DNA from 2 places in the Endozoicomonas sp. ONNA1 genome. Region 1 is predicted to be linked to the other one. Evidence: predicted binding sites of a transcription regulator. Region 1 holds the regulator's gene; the other holds the start of a gene.

What was found. The regulator FNR, encoded in region 1, switches genes on or off when oxygen is low (the NO sensors DNR and NnrR bind a similar motif). The targets are predictions, from matches to a motif close to TTGATNTANATCAA.
Region 2: KDK19_RS22865 (cytochrome ubiquinol oxidase subunit I) is a predicted target of FNR. The motif match lies at 2,908-2,921, and genes of this name have one in related genera.

What each region holds. Positions count from the first base shown of each region.
Region 1 covers NZ_JAHHPN010000424.1:38,792-46,911, reverse strand. Annotated here, with positions in the region: gene KDK19_RS09675 (GIY-YIG nuclease family protein) at 1-265, shown strand, start outside; gene KDK19_RS09670 (hypothetical protein) at 316-843, opposite strand; gene KDK19_RS09665 (adenine phosphoribosyltransferase) at 1,054-1,596, opposite strand; gene fnr (fumarate/nitrate reduction transcriptional regulator Fnr) at 1,628-2,386, opposite strand; gene KDK19_RS09655 (hypothetical protein) at 2,705-6,877, shown strand; gene KDK19_RS09650 (autotransporter domain-containing protein) at 6,991-8,120, shown strand, end outside.
Region 2 covers NZ_JAHHPN010000952.1:13,267-21,386, forward strand. Annotated here, with positions in the region: gene KDK19_RS22855 (diguanylate cyclase) at 1-656, shown strand, start outside; gene KDK19_RS22860 (hypothetical protein) at 783-2,681, shown strand; gene KDK19_RS22865 (cytochrome ubiquinol oxidase subunit I) at 3,183-4,757, shown strand; gene cydB (cytochrome d ubiquinol oxidase subunit II) at 4,771-5,904, shown strand; gene cydX (cytochrome bd-I oxidase subunit CydX) at 5,917-6,045, shown strand; gene KDK19_RS22880 (hypothetical protein) at 6,301-6,447, shown strand; partial or broken gene traN (conjugal transfer protein TraN) at 6,463-6,669, shown strand; gene KDK19_RS22885 (hypothetical protein) at 6,760-7,059, shown strand; gene KDK19_RS22890 (hypothetical protein) at 7,075-7,599, shown strand; gene KDK19_RS22895 (hypothetical protein) at 7,738-8,088, shown strand.

The sequences.
Region 1 (8,120 bases):
ACTTGCCAGTAAGAGAAATGGAGCACTGCATATTGGTGTAACCAGTCACCTGATTCAGAGGATATGGCAACGCAAAAACGACCTGGCTTCTGGTTTTACAGCAGAACATAACGTTCACATGCGGGTTTACTTTGGGCAGCGTGAAACGATGGAGTCCGCCGTCATCCGCGAAAAACAGCTGAAGAAATGGAATCGCCAGTGGAAGATTGATTTGATTGAAAAAGAAAACCCGCAATGGAATGACCTGTGGGATTATATTCAATGACCGTTTGCAACATCCCCCATTGTCTCGAAATTGTCCGCTACAGAGCAGCATCAGGGAGTCTTGACACTCTCTGATACTGACTCTTCTGTCTCAATTGAATTCGTTATTAAAGTCTTGTAGCTCGCCACAAAGCTCTCGATGGGGCCGGGGTGGTGACGGTGGTAGTAATTATGCCAAAGCTTACCCAGAGCATGGACATCATCATGGGGTACTTTGTGGATGGGTTTATTGGTTCGATAATAAATCATCCAGGCAATGGCTGTTGCGTAAGAGAGGTTGGTCGCTAATTCCAGGTGTGGATGAGCCAGAAATTCTCTCTGGCTGGCCAGCCCCCGGATCAAACTGGAAAGGTCGGCCTTCTTCGCCAGATAATGATCCCAGATGTTGCGATGCATTCTGGGCGAGATTTGAAATATCCCCAAAGCCTGATGGTGTTCTTGTTTAAGATGAAAACCCAGCCCGGATTCTCTGGCGGCAGTCCCCAGCAGCAGGTTTTCTGCAGTAGGGCTCCACATTCTTAAATGTTTCAGGGTAGGGCGAACAACGTAGTGGCGCAGCTCCTTTGCACAAATACCCATCGGGATTTCCTTTGCTTTAGAGCATTATTTTCATTATTCAGATTATCGTAGCACTCAAAAAAATCTGAAGTACAGCAAAATTTAACCAGGGAGCACTTCAGAGCATGAAAAACACAGCAGCACCTGAAGTTATTTCCGATAAAACCGAATATCAGGCCACCGTGGAAGGGGTAGAAGTGAGTTTGATGCAGATAGAGCAAATAAGGGGGGTTATTCCCCTTCAAATTCACACAGAGAGAAGACCGGAACTCCTGCTTCGTTCAATGTCTTTGAACCTCCAAGATCCGGAAGGTCCATGATGGCAGCCGCTTCCAGAATTTGTCCGCCGAGTTGTTTGACCAGATGACTGGCCGCAAGCAAAGTGCCGCCTGTTGCGATCAGGTCGTCGACCAGAATCACTTTATCACCTTTCTTAATGGTGTCTGAATGAACTTCCAGGGTCGCCGTACCGTATTCGAGCTCATAATCCCGGGCGACGGTATGGAAGGGCAGTTTCCCCTTTTTCCTGAATAAGACCAGTGGCTTGTTCAAAGCATACGACAGCGCAGAGCCCAACAGGAAACCCCGTGCATCAAGGGCACCGATCCGGTCAAACTCAACATTCATGTACCGATGAATGAGGCTGTCCATGACTGACCGCCAGGCTTTGGGGTTCTCGAAAAGCGTGGTAACGTCCCGAAAATAAATGCCAGGGTTTGGCCAGTCAGGAACGGTTCTAATCTGTGCTTTCAGATAAGCTTCATCAACGATCATTTTTTTGCCTTACTGTCCATTCCGGGCGAGCTTATGCGGTGGAGATAATCTGTTCCAAATCGACAGACTTTCCACCCGCCAGTGAGCATAATTGAACCGGGTCACGGATTTCAATCTCTTTGCCCACTGCGAAGATCAGGCCGTTTTTTTGAAATCGGGTAAATACCCGGCTAACGGTTTCTACAGCCAGTCCCAGGTAGTTGCCCATTTCGTTGCGGGACATGGACAGCCGGAATGACTGAGATGAGAACCCCCTGCGACGAAAACGACTGGCCAGATTGATCAGGAAAGTCGCAATCCTTTCATCGGCGTTCTTCTTGGACAGTAGCATCATCATCTGCTGATCTTCCCGGATTTTCTTGCTCATCAGGCGCATCATATGACGACGCAACTCTGGGAATCGGTCGGACAGGGTTTCTAGCTGATCAAAGGGGATCTCACAGATCATGGTGGTTTCCATAGCCTGTGCAGAGACAGGGTAGACGTCAGTATCCATACCACTCAGGCCCAGTATCTCGCTGGGAAGGTAGAAAGATGTGATCTGTTCCTCACCTTCGTTGGTGGCGGTATAGGTCTTAATGGCCCCGGAGCGGACAGCGAAGACGCTGGTAAAGGGGTCTCCTTCCAGGAACAGGTGTTCCCCCTTCTTGAGAGGGCGGCCTCGCTTGATGATGCGATCAAGCTGGTCAATGTCTTGTAGACTCAATGCCAGCGGCAGGCAGAGAGAGCTAAGACTACAGTCTCTGCAGGCCACATGGCCAGGCTGTCGTACATTGGGCTTTGACGTCATTGAGTGGCCTCAAAGTCGTATTGGCGAAATCGCTGCACATTCTATTGAAAATGTTATCTGAGTGTAAGTCTGTGCTTTCCGAGACTAAAGTGTAATTCCTTCATACTTAAGGTTTTTTTCGGAAAATGCTTATCAGGTTTCGATAAGTTCGCGGTAAAAAGTATTGCCCTTGATCAGCAGGTTGGACCTTTAGCTACAGGGTTTATGGAGGTCGCTGTGAACGCTATCAATAACTATTAGTAAAGAAAAATATTCTTCACGGCCAATGTGCCGATAACTGTTTTCAATACAATTTCGTAAATCAGGGAGATTTACGCCATGAGTCTGTTCAGCTCAGTGACGGGGATTTTCTTTAGGCCAGCCGTGCCAGAGGCTGAACCCAGAACCTTTGAGGAACTCGTTGACGCAGAAGGTCTGACATTTAATGATCTTACGCCACGGGAAAAGAAAATCCTGATGGACAGAAAGGGCGAGCTGGAGCTGGATAAACTCAGATCATTAAAACTCGAAGAGGCCGAGTGTGCTGAGCTTGAAGAGACGCATCGCACCAGACTTCAGAAAAGCTCGATCTGGAATGGCCGGAGAATCGCTGTCACCATCGCCAAGGGGACTGGGGTTATGGTCGTTGGGGCCTTTGCAGCGGGGGCTGCTTCTGTCTCTATTCCTGTCGCTGCCGGAGTAGCTGTGTGCACGGGAGTAGGCTATTTGTTTTATCTTCGAACTCATGCGGGTGAGCTGGAAACGCGTTCAAAGCAACTGACTGATTTTGTCGTTACACACGCACAACCCCAGAGAATTATTCGGGAACAGCTGGAGATCAGAGAGTCTGAACGTGCAGAGGCTCTGAACAGAACGCTCCATCAGACACAAGAAGAGCTGGCGTTGGAGAGACAGCGAAAAGCAGAGTTGGCCAGTCAGCTGTTTCCGGAAAAATCGGATCTGGCCTCAGGGCAAGAACACTTTCAGGAGATGCAGTATTTAATCGAACAACTCAGGTTTGCCGAGCAACGTCAAAAAGAGCTGGGCGATGAGTTAAGAGTACTGACAGAGCGGCACAAAAACGTTGATCTTGAGACACTGAGAGTGAATGAAGAAGTTGAACGATTGAGTGATGCTCTCAGGAACTGGCAAGATACTGAAAAAGGGGGAGAGCTTCAGCTTGCCCGTGAAAAGGTCATGGCCCTTGAAGGTGAAGCACGGACACTCACTGAAAAGATTAAAGAAAAAGATATTGAGCTTGAAAGGCTGAATCGGCAGAAGAGCCTTCAGGCCAACGATATTCAGGCACTGATTCTGCAAAATAAAGCCGTTGAGCGAGGCACTATTAAGCCATTGCAGAGAAAACTAAAGGTAGCCGAGCGAATGCTTGTCGATGCAGAAAACGCTCAGCAGGCGATTCAAAACCAGCTCTTCCAAACTCAGCAGACTGTCCGATCCCTGGAAGGAGAGGTCAAGACGGTTTCTGATGAAGCGGATACCCGCAGAGCTCATTTGGAAAGTGCTTTAGAAAGGGTTCAGTTTCTGGAGAATCAGTTAAGTCTTGCCATTCAGAATAAAGATAAAAACTTTCAGGAATATCTGGTTGTTATTAGTGAGCTAAATACTGTTCGAACGCAGCTTGTAAGCAGTCAGGAGTTACAAAAGGAGCTGGAAACCCAATTGGAGAATGATCAGGCTGCTCAGCACATTCAGGTAAGGCGACTGGGGGCAGATCTGGAGAAACTGCAAAAAGAGAAAGCCCTGTTGATCAATAGCTCGGAAAAGATCGCTTCTGAGAATCGGTTGTATCGGGAGCAGGTTGCTCTTCTCACCCGGGAAGAGCAGATGGTCAGGGCGCGTTGGGTAGAGGCACACCAGTCGACTCAGCGTCTGAAGAATGTTGAAAAAGAACTTAAGGCTCAGGGTGAACTGCTTACAGAAACCAGAGTTCACTTACAGCATGAGGCTTCTTCCAGAAAAGTGCTGGAAGCGGAGCTCAATGGCTTTAAGCAGTGGGAAGCAAACGTTGCCAAAGAAAAAGCTTCGCTGGAGGCGCAGATCCAGCGTCTCAGGGATCAGAAAAAAACAGACCAGACTGAGCTCGTCAGGACAGCGCATCAGCTTGAAGAGAAAAAGTATGAGCTTAAATTGCTGCAGGAAAGTCATACCCGCCTTCAGGAGCATGTCAGTCAGGGTAAGCTTTCGAAACAGCAGTTGAGAACCGAACTGGATCGCGTGAGAGAAGAGATACTGAATAGAAACAGAGAGATCCGGGAAATTAGTGACCTTTTGCAGAAAACAAAAAGCGCCCTGGAAAGTTCAGAGCAGAAGGTTCTTGACCTCAAAGCAGAACAGGAGACCGTTCGCAGTCAAACCATGCAGGGGCCTGTCTCCAGTGCTATGACTCACGTGAATCAATTGACCGCTGATTTGGTGAATACCAGAGAGCAGCTAAAAAAGGTCGAAGAGCAAAAGTATAATCTGGAGCTACAGTTTCAGGGGCTCAGCAGTATGAATGAGAAGCTGCTGAAAGAAGCCGCTCAGTTTAATAACAAGCGGGGTCAGAAAAAAAGGGTCTGGCAACAGCAAATCAGGCAGGCTAAATATGAAGCTGAACAATGCCAGGCGCTTGCTAAACGATTCCAGCAAGAGTTGATCAGCAAGAACTCATCGGTTGATGAGATGAGTGAGAGGCTCAAGCAATTTGAAGAGGCGTTTGGTCAGGTTTCAGAAGAGTTAAACGTCAAAAAGCAGGAGGCAAATGCAGTCACCATTCAGCTTGAGTCGACCATGATAGAGTCTGAAGAACGAAGGCTAAAGCTGGAAGAGGTGGAACAGTCGAGGGCTAAACTGCAATTCAGGCTGGATTCCCTGACCGGCGAACTTGAAATGCTCAGATCAAAACCGAAAGGCGTTGATAAAGAAGTGCGCCAAAGAGTAGTTGATGAGCTTGCAAAAGCACAGGGCGAGGTTAAACAGCTACAGAGACTGCTGGGTGGCATTGACACCATTGAGGAAAAACTTCAGGCCGATGCTCAGGCATTGCCGAAGCTGAAAGATAAACTCAATGAGATTAATGAACAGCTGATGTTCCTCGAAGGGTCTCTGCAAAGGGTTCATGAATCGGTTCAAACTAAGGCTGAGGAGATTGCTCAGACCCTGTCACGGCTAAAGTCTGAATGGCAGGAGATGGCGGTCATGACTGGACAGGAAATGGTCGCTATCAAACGTCAGGTCGAACAGCTGCATGAGATGAGCTATCTACTGAAAGTCCGGGAGGTAGAGAGTCAGACCAGGACTCTGGAAACTCAAGTCAAGCTGGTAGAAGCTCTGAAAACGCTCAATGAGCTGCAAAAGGGCAGGGATTCTGAAGAGACTGACAAGTTGGCAGAAGAGTTGGTGGCTGCTGAAACCTTGCTGCAAGCATTAAGGGAGGAATCCGAAGAACTGTCACGAAGTCTCATGTCAATGCAGAATCATCCTGCTGTGCTGGTTGACGTTGATCCTGAAGACAGGGAGCTGGACCGACTGCGCAGTGAACTGTTGCTGGAGCAGCAAAAGTCAGAGGACTATGCCAGCCAGATCAGAGAGCTGAAAGTGCAGTTTGTGCGACAGAGTTCTGAAATGCAGCCGTCTGATACCCCTGATGAAGAGTATGCCCTGACAATTTTGGAAGTGGTTAAAAAGTACATTGCCCTTGATGAAAATGAAGCCCGTCCGGGCACAGGTCTTGAAACTCTGTTGACTGATCCTCTGGATTATATTTACCGCATTGATGATTCAGACGACAATGACCGGGACTGGGAGACCGAGCTGGCTGGCGAAGAAGCTCCTGAGAGCTGGCACCTGGCCCTGAAAGAAGAACAGCAACGCTCCAGAGCTTACTTCAAAGAGTTGATGGCCTTTCGGACTTATTTGGTTGCTGAACTGGGGTATCGTGGATTAAAAACAATGGCGCTGGAAGAGTGCAGGGTGGAGCTGGAAGGCATCATCAGTGATTATCTTGGAATATCGGAAGAGCTTAAAGAAATCTCTCTGACGAATTCACCCGTGACGACAACGATGCCTTCGTCATCGCGGGTGCCGCCCGATAGATTGCCAGACCTGGAGTGGGATAATTATGGTGATTTAAGGGGGTCTTCAGATTTGTCGGAGGATGCAGCTCATTCTGATGATGGTATGCAATACGAACCGACCCGGCCTGAAAGTTGGAGCAGCTTTGAGGATTATTATGAGAATGATGAGCTCGGGCAACAGAGACGTGAAGATCATGAACCAGAAATGAACGATCAGCAAGAGCTCAACCAGAAAGTGCTCTCTGTACTGGGTGAACTGGAGAACATTGACCATGAGCTTGCAGAGCTGGGTCAATCTGAGCAAATCGCGGCTTCTTCTATTGGTAAAGAGACTGGGACAGACAGCCGGCGAGCCAGACTGGAGGAAAGGAAAGCAGAACTGAGTGCCTGGCTCCTTCAGGAAGACGTTTACACAGTGATGCAAAAGTTTCGTTAGGAAACGGGCTGTGTACATCTGTTTGTTGAAATAACAACCCTGTTAGTCAAATCCTGAAAATAATCAGTCATAGTCCCCCGAAGGAATTCAATCAGTACTCCGGGGGAAGGATTATGGCCGAAAAATTACTCAAATCAACATTCGTATTGGTCATGCTGCTGGCAGCCGTTGTGTTGCCTGTGCCCGTGCTGGCTATTGATCCGGCCTTACTTGTGACCGGAGGAACGGCCCTTCTGGGGACGGGGCTTGGCGGGCTCTCCTATAGGCTTGGTCAATGGTTGTTCAGTCCGGATAACGGCAGTGACGATAACTCTGCTCCGTTAATAGTTGAACCGGTATCCTTTTTTAATCCCGGTGAGGACAAGCCTTATGAAGTCACTCTCAGGCTCCTTGAAAGTGATGATGGTGGCGGAGGCGGTGGCGATGGTGGAGAAGCCGGGCATGATGAGAAATCTGGATCAGAATCCAGAGATAATATCCCGCTGAGCCCTGAAAGCCCTGAAGGTTCTGAGAAGTCTGAAAAACATAATGAGGCTGTAAAAGGTGCTCAGGAAAAGTGGATGGTCATTAAGGTTGAGAAAGGGGCTGCCAGTCGTGCATTGCAGTCAACGATTAATGAGCCCCTGCCTGAAGTCGGAGAGGTGCTCTATCATCCGAGCCCCAGCGCTCAGGCGACATTAAATGCGACACGTCATCTGGAAATGGCTGCTACTCAGGCATTGTTCAACCAGATGAGTGATCTGCGCCAGATTATGGATTTCTACCGCAGCGGTCAGGCTTTTCTTCTTAATAGTGCCAGTTTGGATCAATACACGTTGAAAGCAGGCAATCAGACCATCACAGAGCAGTTGCAGAGTGATGGCGGCAGTCAGTGGCACAGCTTTGTGCAAACTTATGGCTCGAAATCCCATTATTCATCACTGCCTGGCCTGGAAGAAATGAACGCCAACAGTTACGGGCTGAATGCCGGGGTTTTTAGTCAGGCCACTGAAAATACCATTGTCGGCCTGATGTTTGGTACCCGTAAAACGTCAGCCGTTTTCCAACAGAAATTGGGCTCGGGCTCGGTAGAATCTGTACATTTTGGTCCGTTCATGTCTTGGCAGAGGGATCAATGGCAGTTTGATGGAGCCCTGACTGTTGCTACCAAACAATACAGCAGCCAGCGTAAGCGGGCCGGGGGTGATCGGCTGCGAGCTGATCGCTCAGGCTTAGAGTGGAATGCTTACGGCGCCCTGGGTTA
Region 2 (8,120 bases), on a different contig from region 1:
ATACTCTACTGGTAGTCTCACCGGGAAGCCAGCCCGGGAAATCCTTGAAATGGCAGCAGATAACCAACATCAGCACCCATGCCCGAACCCTGTTTCAGGCCAATCAGCAGGCTCGCTTCTGGAAACTGCAAGCCAGTCTTGATCCACTGACGGGTATTCTGAATCGCAGAGCTTTTACCAATGAGGCCTCAGAGCTGCTTCACCACCCTGCTCGCAAAAATTCTCAGTCCTGCCTGATTTTCATAGATATCGATGACTTCAAGCAGATCAATGACCGTTTCGGCCACCCAGCGGGCGACAGGGTTCTCTCTGACATGGCCAGTCGACTACGAAAAGAGCTTCGTCAACAGGACCTGATTGCCCGCTACGGCGGTGAGGAATTTGTCGTTCTCCTGCCCTACACAGACGCAGTCTGGGGCGTTCAGATCGCTGAGCGACTCAGAAACTCAGCATTACTTTATGAAGGTGGCCCTATTCCACTGAGCATCAGCCTGGGGATTGCTGCCACCGGTCCGCAGACCAACACTCTCGATAAAATACTGAAAGAAGCAGACGACGCCTTGTATCAGGCCAAGCACTTGGGCAAGAACAGAGTCTGTCGGGCATCTTCCTGTGCAGATATGCGGCTATCGGCTCATGAACCAGAGAAAGGTTAACAGCTCGCGAGATAAGAGATTACAAAACGCTTATCCTAAGACGTAAATCTACATATACTGAACCATCATACTGAGACTTTAGAATTAAGAAGTGCTCCCCTGCCAAAAAAAGCGAAATATACGACAATGACCGCCCCTTTCAGTCGCTGGCGACAGCAACGGAATGATGACGAACTCCAGCTTGAAGAACGCGATTTGAACTGGCTGGAGAAAGTGGCACGCGCTCCTCATCAGGAGCCCTGGAGTGTCACTGTAATGCAGTACGCCTGGACTGCAGGTCCGGTCACACTTCTGGCCGCCTTTGCAGGCTACTATATTGCCTACGGCACCATGATGCCGTTGGACAGAACCCTTTATTTCGTTGGCTATTCCATTGTTGCCATTGGTCTGGGTCTGTTCACCAAGCTGATTTACGACGTTACCCACGGCCGACGGATCAATCAAGACAAAAACAACCTGCTCAGCATCATCGACCGAATTCCCGAAGTCATTTATGTAGTGCGCGACCTGGCCCAACGTAATATGGCCAAAGATGCACGTCGCATCCACTCTGCCGGTATTCTTTTGCAAAAGTTCGATCTTGGCCCGGAATGGATATCAGCAGCCATTGAAGATATTACGGGTGACCCTGATCTGGCCCGCAAGGCTGAACAGATTGAAATATTCCGCAGGGCCGGCCTTTATCATAGAATGCGTGACATTGTCCACGAAGTCTCCGAAGACACGGAGCGTTATCATAACGAACTCAAAGAACTTCACCCGCGCATAGCCCAGGCGCTCAAAAACAGATTAAGCGGTATCGTGGCCAGACCCCATGAAGGACAAACCAGGGAGCCTCTGTTCATTGAGCGGATTCTCACTGCCAGTGAGCGGGACAATGAAGAAATAATGACCCTTCACGATGTCGAGGAAATACTCATATTATGCTTCGAGCTGATTTGCGGGCGCAAAATTTCCTGGCTTAAAATTGAGTATACCGGTCGCTGGGACCTGGCCAAGGCTCTGGACAAGCTCGAGGAAGAACGCAATGGTTTCCGGATCAGCCGGGCCAGGGTTTACTCCCGCCTCAAGGCCCTGGCGACCTGGCTCCATAATGTTGATATCCAGAATGGCATTATTACCGATCACGGCCTGAGCCCCCCGAAGTTAGTGGCTGCGGTCAGGGAGTCACTCGACAATCTCAGTTTGCAGGTTCTTCAGGCCGGAGAACTGACCCATAAAACCGGCAAACACGTTATAGCCCTTAACATAAAACGCAAGCAACTCGATAAAGCCATTCAACTCTACAATGAAGCTCATCGTGCCTACCTGAAGCAGGGAAGGGACAGTGAGAAACTCAAACGCGCCCTGAAGTACTGGCAAAAACTCTCCACACTTTATCAGCAAAACCCTAAAGAAAACTTAAAACGAAGCCTGACTATTTCAGAGCAGAGTATCGAACTAGACGATGATACCAGAATGGAGGTCGTGAACCGTCTGGAAGCGTTTTCAAAGGAATCCCGCATAAGGCAAGATAGCTATCGCCCCGCCCTGTCGTCTGCCCGGAGATATTTGACAGAAACACGTGCCAGGGAGGTGGCTATCGAGGTGGCAACTATTCTTGACCCTTACATACATCTTCATGACCCACAAATTCAGAGAGCTATTGAGAGCTCCAATGCTTCCAGCCTGGCTTTTCTTGAGCCGGGTATGAGCGCCAGGACAAAGGCAGCGCTGGGAGAAGCTCTGGCCGCAGATGTTGACAAAAACCTCTCAGCCAGTGCCGAGAAGCTGGCCCAGAACCTGATTCGGTATTATCGTGTTCCCCTGAGTGAGAGAACCATTAACTTTCTGGTAAAAACCTATCAGGCCGATTTACAACGATTGCAATTTATTGCCCAGTTCGAAACTCCAATGAGCGCTAGCCATTCGCTGGATAATATTTCGCCTATCGAAGTCCCTCCTGCCAACAGCAATTGGCAAATCCACCTGTATAACGCCAATAAAATCATTAGCAAATACAGCTCTGCCAGAGTTCATCGCTGACACATCACTTGTCCGGCCGGACAGTGATCACACGGGTGAATATTTCCCATAAACTGATCAGAAATACTGATGAATAGTTATTACAGATATCAGCATCGCTTATAACCCAAAAGCCGGCTTATAACCAGAATGTTTCGTTTTCACACAGTCTTTTACTCTTTATTTTTACAAATCAAGCATTTATCCCCCTAAAAAACACCTTAAAAATAAGGTATTTAAAACATTTTTGATAAAGATCAAACTTTGCCTCTTACCGTGGTTCATCTATGTAACAAATGCGAGTAACATGTGCGCATGTCTGATTAACCAGCCATAGATTGATCCAGACCTGTCTAAGACTCGTATAAGCATGCACCGCTGCGTGGGCTATAAACATGCATTTAACATGTATCTATTATGCTGAATGCGCGGTAACTGCATCACAAAGGACCTCTGTGGCAGCACACATTTTCTGATTTCTGTTAGGGATCTGATTTAACACTGTCATTAACGAGGAGCACCATGATTACAGACGAAATCATTGACCTATCGCGATTCCAGTTCGCGATGACAGCACTCTATCACTTCCTCTTTGTTCCGCTGACCCTGGGCATGACCTTTATTCTGGCGATTATGGAGTCGGTCTATGTTATGACCGGCAAACAGGTCTACCGGGATATGACCAAATTCTGGGGTAAATTATTTGGTATTAACTTTGCCCTTGGTGTCGCTACTGGCCTCACCATGGAATTCCAGTTCGGAACCAACTGGTCATACTACTCTCATTATGTCGGTGACATTTTTGGTGCTCCACTGGCCATTGAAGCCCTGATGGCCTTCTTTCTGGAATCAACATTTGTCGGCATGTTCTTCTTCGGCTGGGACCGACTCAGTAAGGTGCAGCATCTGGCCTGCACCTGGTTAATGGCAATAGGTACTAACCTTTCGGCCATGTGGATTCTCATTGCTAATGCCTGGATGCAGAACCCGGTAGGCGCAGAGTTCAATTATGAAACCATGCGCATGGAAATGACCAACTTCGCAGACCTGATTCTAAATCCTGTGGCTCAGGTAAAATTCATTCATACCGTTTCTGCCGGATATACAACAGGTGCCATCTTTGTACTGTCGATCAGTGCCTGGTATATGCTGAAAGGCCGCGATATTGGTTTTGCCCGTCGTTCATTTGCTGTAGCCGCAGGCTTTGGCTTGGCATCCATCCTGTCTACGCTTTTGCTGGGCGACGAATCCGGTTATGAACTGGGTGACGTGCAGCAAGTCAAGCTGGCAGCGATCGAAGCCGAGTGGGATACCGAACCGGCGCCAGCCGCCTTTACTGTATTCGGCTTACCCAATCAGGAAGAACAGAGAACGGATTATGCGATCAAAATCCCCTACGTCATGGGCATTATCGCTACCCGCTCAACAGACACTGAAGTACTGGGTATCAAAGACCTGGTTGACGACAAGATTCAGAGAATCAATAACGGTATCAAAGCCTACGAACTCCTTGAAAAGCTGAAAAACGGTGAAGACACACCTGAAAACCGTCGAGAGTTTGATAAAGTCGTTGATGATCTGGGCTATGGTCTGCTGCTCAGTCGCTATACCGATGACATTCCAAACGCCACTCCACAGATGGTTCGGCAGGCTGCAGAAGAGGCTATACCGACTGTATGGCCGCTGTTCTTCTCCTTCAGAATCATGGTGGGTCTCGGTGTTCTGATGCTATTGCTGCTAATAACCGCTTTCTACAAAACAGCCCGCAGAACTGAGTACAATAGTCCAACATTCCTCAAACTCTGTTTCTACGCTTTGCCACTGCCATTCATTGCCAGTGAAATGGGCTGGTTCGTCGCTGAGTTTGGCCGTCAACCCTGGTCGATTTCAGGCATTCTACCCACTTACCTGTCTGCTTCCAGCCGAACAGAAATGGATCTGTGGCTCAGTATCATCGGTTTTACTGCGCTCTACAGCATCTGCATCATTATCGAAATTTACCTAATCGTTAAATATGCCCGCAAAGGTCCTAGCAGCCTGCACACCGGCCGCTATCACTTTGAACGCAATCGCTCCGACGATATGGCTCAGGCATAAAAAGGAGGCCCCTATGGACTACGAAGTTCTCAAATTCATCTGGTGGGTTCTGATCGGTGTCCTGTTCATTGGCTTTGCCATAATGGACGGGTATGATCTGGGAACCGCCAACCTGCTGCCCTTCATGAGCAAAACCGACGAAGAGCGCCGTATCATGATCAATGCCGTCGCTCCTCACTGGGACGGTAACCAGGTCTGGCTGATCACTTCGGGTGGCGCACTCTTTGCGGCCTGGCCTAACGTTTATGCCACAGCCTTCTCTGGCTTTTACTGGGCTATGCTGCTGGTTCTGTTTGCACTGATTGTCCGTCCTCTGGCTTTTGATTATCGTTCCAAGGTAAAACCTGAGCAAACTAAATACTGTGACTGGGGGCTGTTTATCAGCGGTATAGTCCCTTCTCTGGTATTCGGCGTAGCCTTTGGCAACCTGTTTCAGGGCTTTGGCTTTAATCTGGACGACACCATGCGCTCTAGCTTTACCCAGGGCTTCTTTTCACTGCTGAATCCCTTTGCTCTTCTTTGTGGTGTTGTCAGTGTTTCTATGCTGACGATGCAGGGCTCTGTGTGGCAGAGCATGCGTTCTGGCAGTCCGATCAAAGAACGCGCAAGCATTGTCGCTCGTCTGTCTGCCCTGGCAACCATTGTCACCTTTGCACTGGCGGGTGTCTGGGTAGCCAATCTGCCCGGCTTTGAAGTTGTCAGCGGTCTGGTTATGAATGGCGAAGCCAACCCACTGACCAAAACGGTTCACATTGCAGACGCGGGCATCTGGCTGGCTAATTACACCAAGTACCCGATTATGCTGATTGCACCGGTCATGGGTTTTACTGGAGCCATCGGTGTCTTCCTGCTGGCTAAAAGCCGTCTTCACGGACTGACCTTTGCCTGCAGCTCAATCACTCAGGCTGGGATTATCATGACAGCCGGGTTCTCGCTGTTCCCGTTCATCCTGCCATCCAGCACCCACCCTAACGTCAGCCTGACGCTGTGGGATGCAACGTCCAGTTATCTGACGCTGGGTATCATGACAGTGGTTGCCCTGATCTTTGTTCCCATCATTCTGGGTTACACCATCTGGTGTTTCTACAAATTATGGGGCCGTATGACAGCAGAGCACCTTAACGAAAACACGCACTCACTGTACTAAGGAGGTCAGACTATGTGGTATTTTGCCTGGATTCTGGGCGTACTTCTGGCGTGTGCCTTTGGTATCATCAATGTCATGTGGTATGAATTTCACACCGATCATTTTGATGAAGAGACCGGGGAGCCAATCAACAAGGATTGATGTTGGTCTTTGGGAGTGATTCTTTGTTACTCCCAAACTCGATTTCAGTTCTTGGATATTCACAACAAAAAAGTAACGATTGAGAATCCTGACCTGAGGTCAGATCCAGTTGTTCGGAATGCATGACGCCACACTGATGCAAAGCAGCAATGTGCCGTTGTGCGCTGTGTACAATCGAGAAACGTAACTGTTTATTCATACAGCACTTTCGTATATGCTGCATATACATAAACAGGGTTGGTATTGATGACACTCATGGCTGAAGAACGTATAACAAGTGCTGAAGATTGTTGCGGTATGCGTTTAGAGGCCGGTTTATCACCAAAATCTCTTGAAACTACCAATATTGGCTCACCAAACCAGCGGTTTCAGCAACAGCAAGATCCTTGTATTGAGCATTGAGTACGCAGCTACTGCTGTTTCAGTTCACCCCTGTCTCGCATCTTACAAGTTAAGATCAGCAAGCAACTGAAAGCTGGTTGGGGCTACGCCGAGCATCTCGATTGCTCGGGTATAGTGCTTGAAACTCTGCACGCTGTGGACTGGAGCCAGCTTGACCTTAGTGAGCAGCTGGCATTGTTAAAAATGCAAAACAAAAGCTCCTGGTTTTACCGCAGAATATAATGTTCACATTCTGGTTTACTCTGAGCAGCATGAAGCGATGGAGTCGGCCATTTTCCACGAAAAACAGCTGAAGAAATCCTGATATACCTGATGCTTCGCGGCTCCGGTTATGGCAAGGCCATTGCCGAATTTTACGAAATTCCCTCAAACTCCGTGCAAAAGCAGCTTGTCCGGCTTAAAGAAGATGGTGTTTTGGTGAGTCACCTGATTGGTAAGGTCAGAGAATATCAGCTTAACTCCCGATATCCTTTCCTGTCACCATTGCAAGAACTACTTAAGTCGGCTCTACCTGCTTATCCGGATTCCATGATCCAGAACCTCACCATAACCAGAAGCCGCCCCAGAGCATCTGGCAAACCGACTGTCGCTATCCCACCAGGAGATCATTAATTTAAGGATTAAATCATGACAGATTTTAGTGGCACACTTATTATTGAACTGGCTGCCATTGTCGCCAATCATCTTAAGCAGCATGACATTCGAGTGGTTTTGGTGGGTGGTTTGGCCGTTGAAATTTACAGTGAAAATCTATACCTGACCAGAGATATTGATATGGTTAATATCAGCTACGACGCCTCAGAATCGTTGAAAGCCGCAATGGCTGAATCAGGATTCTTTAAACAAGGCAGCGTGTTTATCAATGAGTCAACGCAGATTTGTGTTGAGTTTCCTTCCGCGCCTCTCGCTATTGGAAACAAGATTGTTGAAGAAACCACTGTCGCTCATTCAGAGCAAGGCGACATACCCATTTTGTTTGCCTCCGATGTCATTAAAGATCGACTTCTGGCTTATTTTCACTGGCAAGACCGCCCCTCTCTGGTTCGGCCACTGGCCATTATGATTAACCATGAAGTCATAAGTAAATTCATGGCTTGTTACTGTTTAGTCGGTATCAATAGCTACCAATGTGGCATTGATTACCGGGAATGAGAGGAGCCCATTTAATTCGTTATGTGGCTAAAGAATATCAAAATCAAGAAATAATACTTTTGTCTAATTAACACCCATTTATATCTGTGCATAATTAACAGCTAACAGATTATAGATTTCATATAGAGGGGGTGCTATATGTATTCAACTGGTGATTTAGTTTCGTTAGCAACTGGTTTTTTTGGTGCAACTACTGGTTGCTCAGAAAATGTTTTGAGTGTTTATAGAAAAAAAAGTGGAAACCCAAAACTGCTTGGCTTATCACTAATTCCCACAAATGTAGATTTAATAGTAAATAAAGAAAATGAAGCATCTATTAATCTTCCTGCAAAAAGCCTTGCAGACAGAGCTGCTAAAGTCGCAACACCTTTAAGAAGAATTATTGCTCATGGTGCATCTTCTATGATGGTTACGGGACAAGAAGGTTTTAATTCAAACAACCCTTATTCAAAAGAAGCTAATATGAGTTTAATTTCTGGAATGGTATAATAATGAACAATTCCATTAAATTTATAAAACAA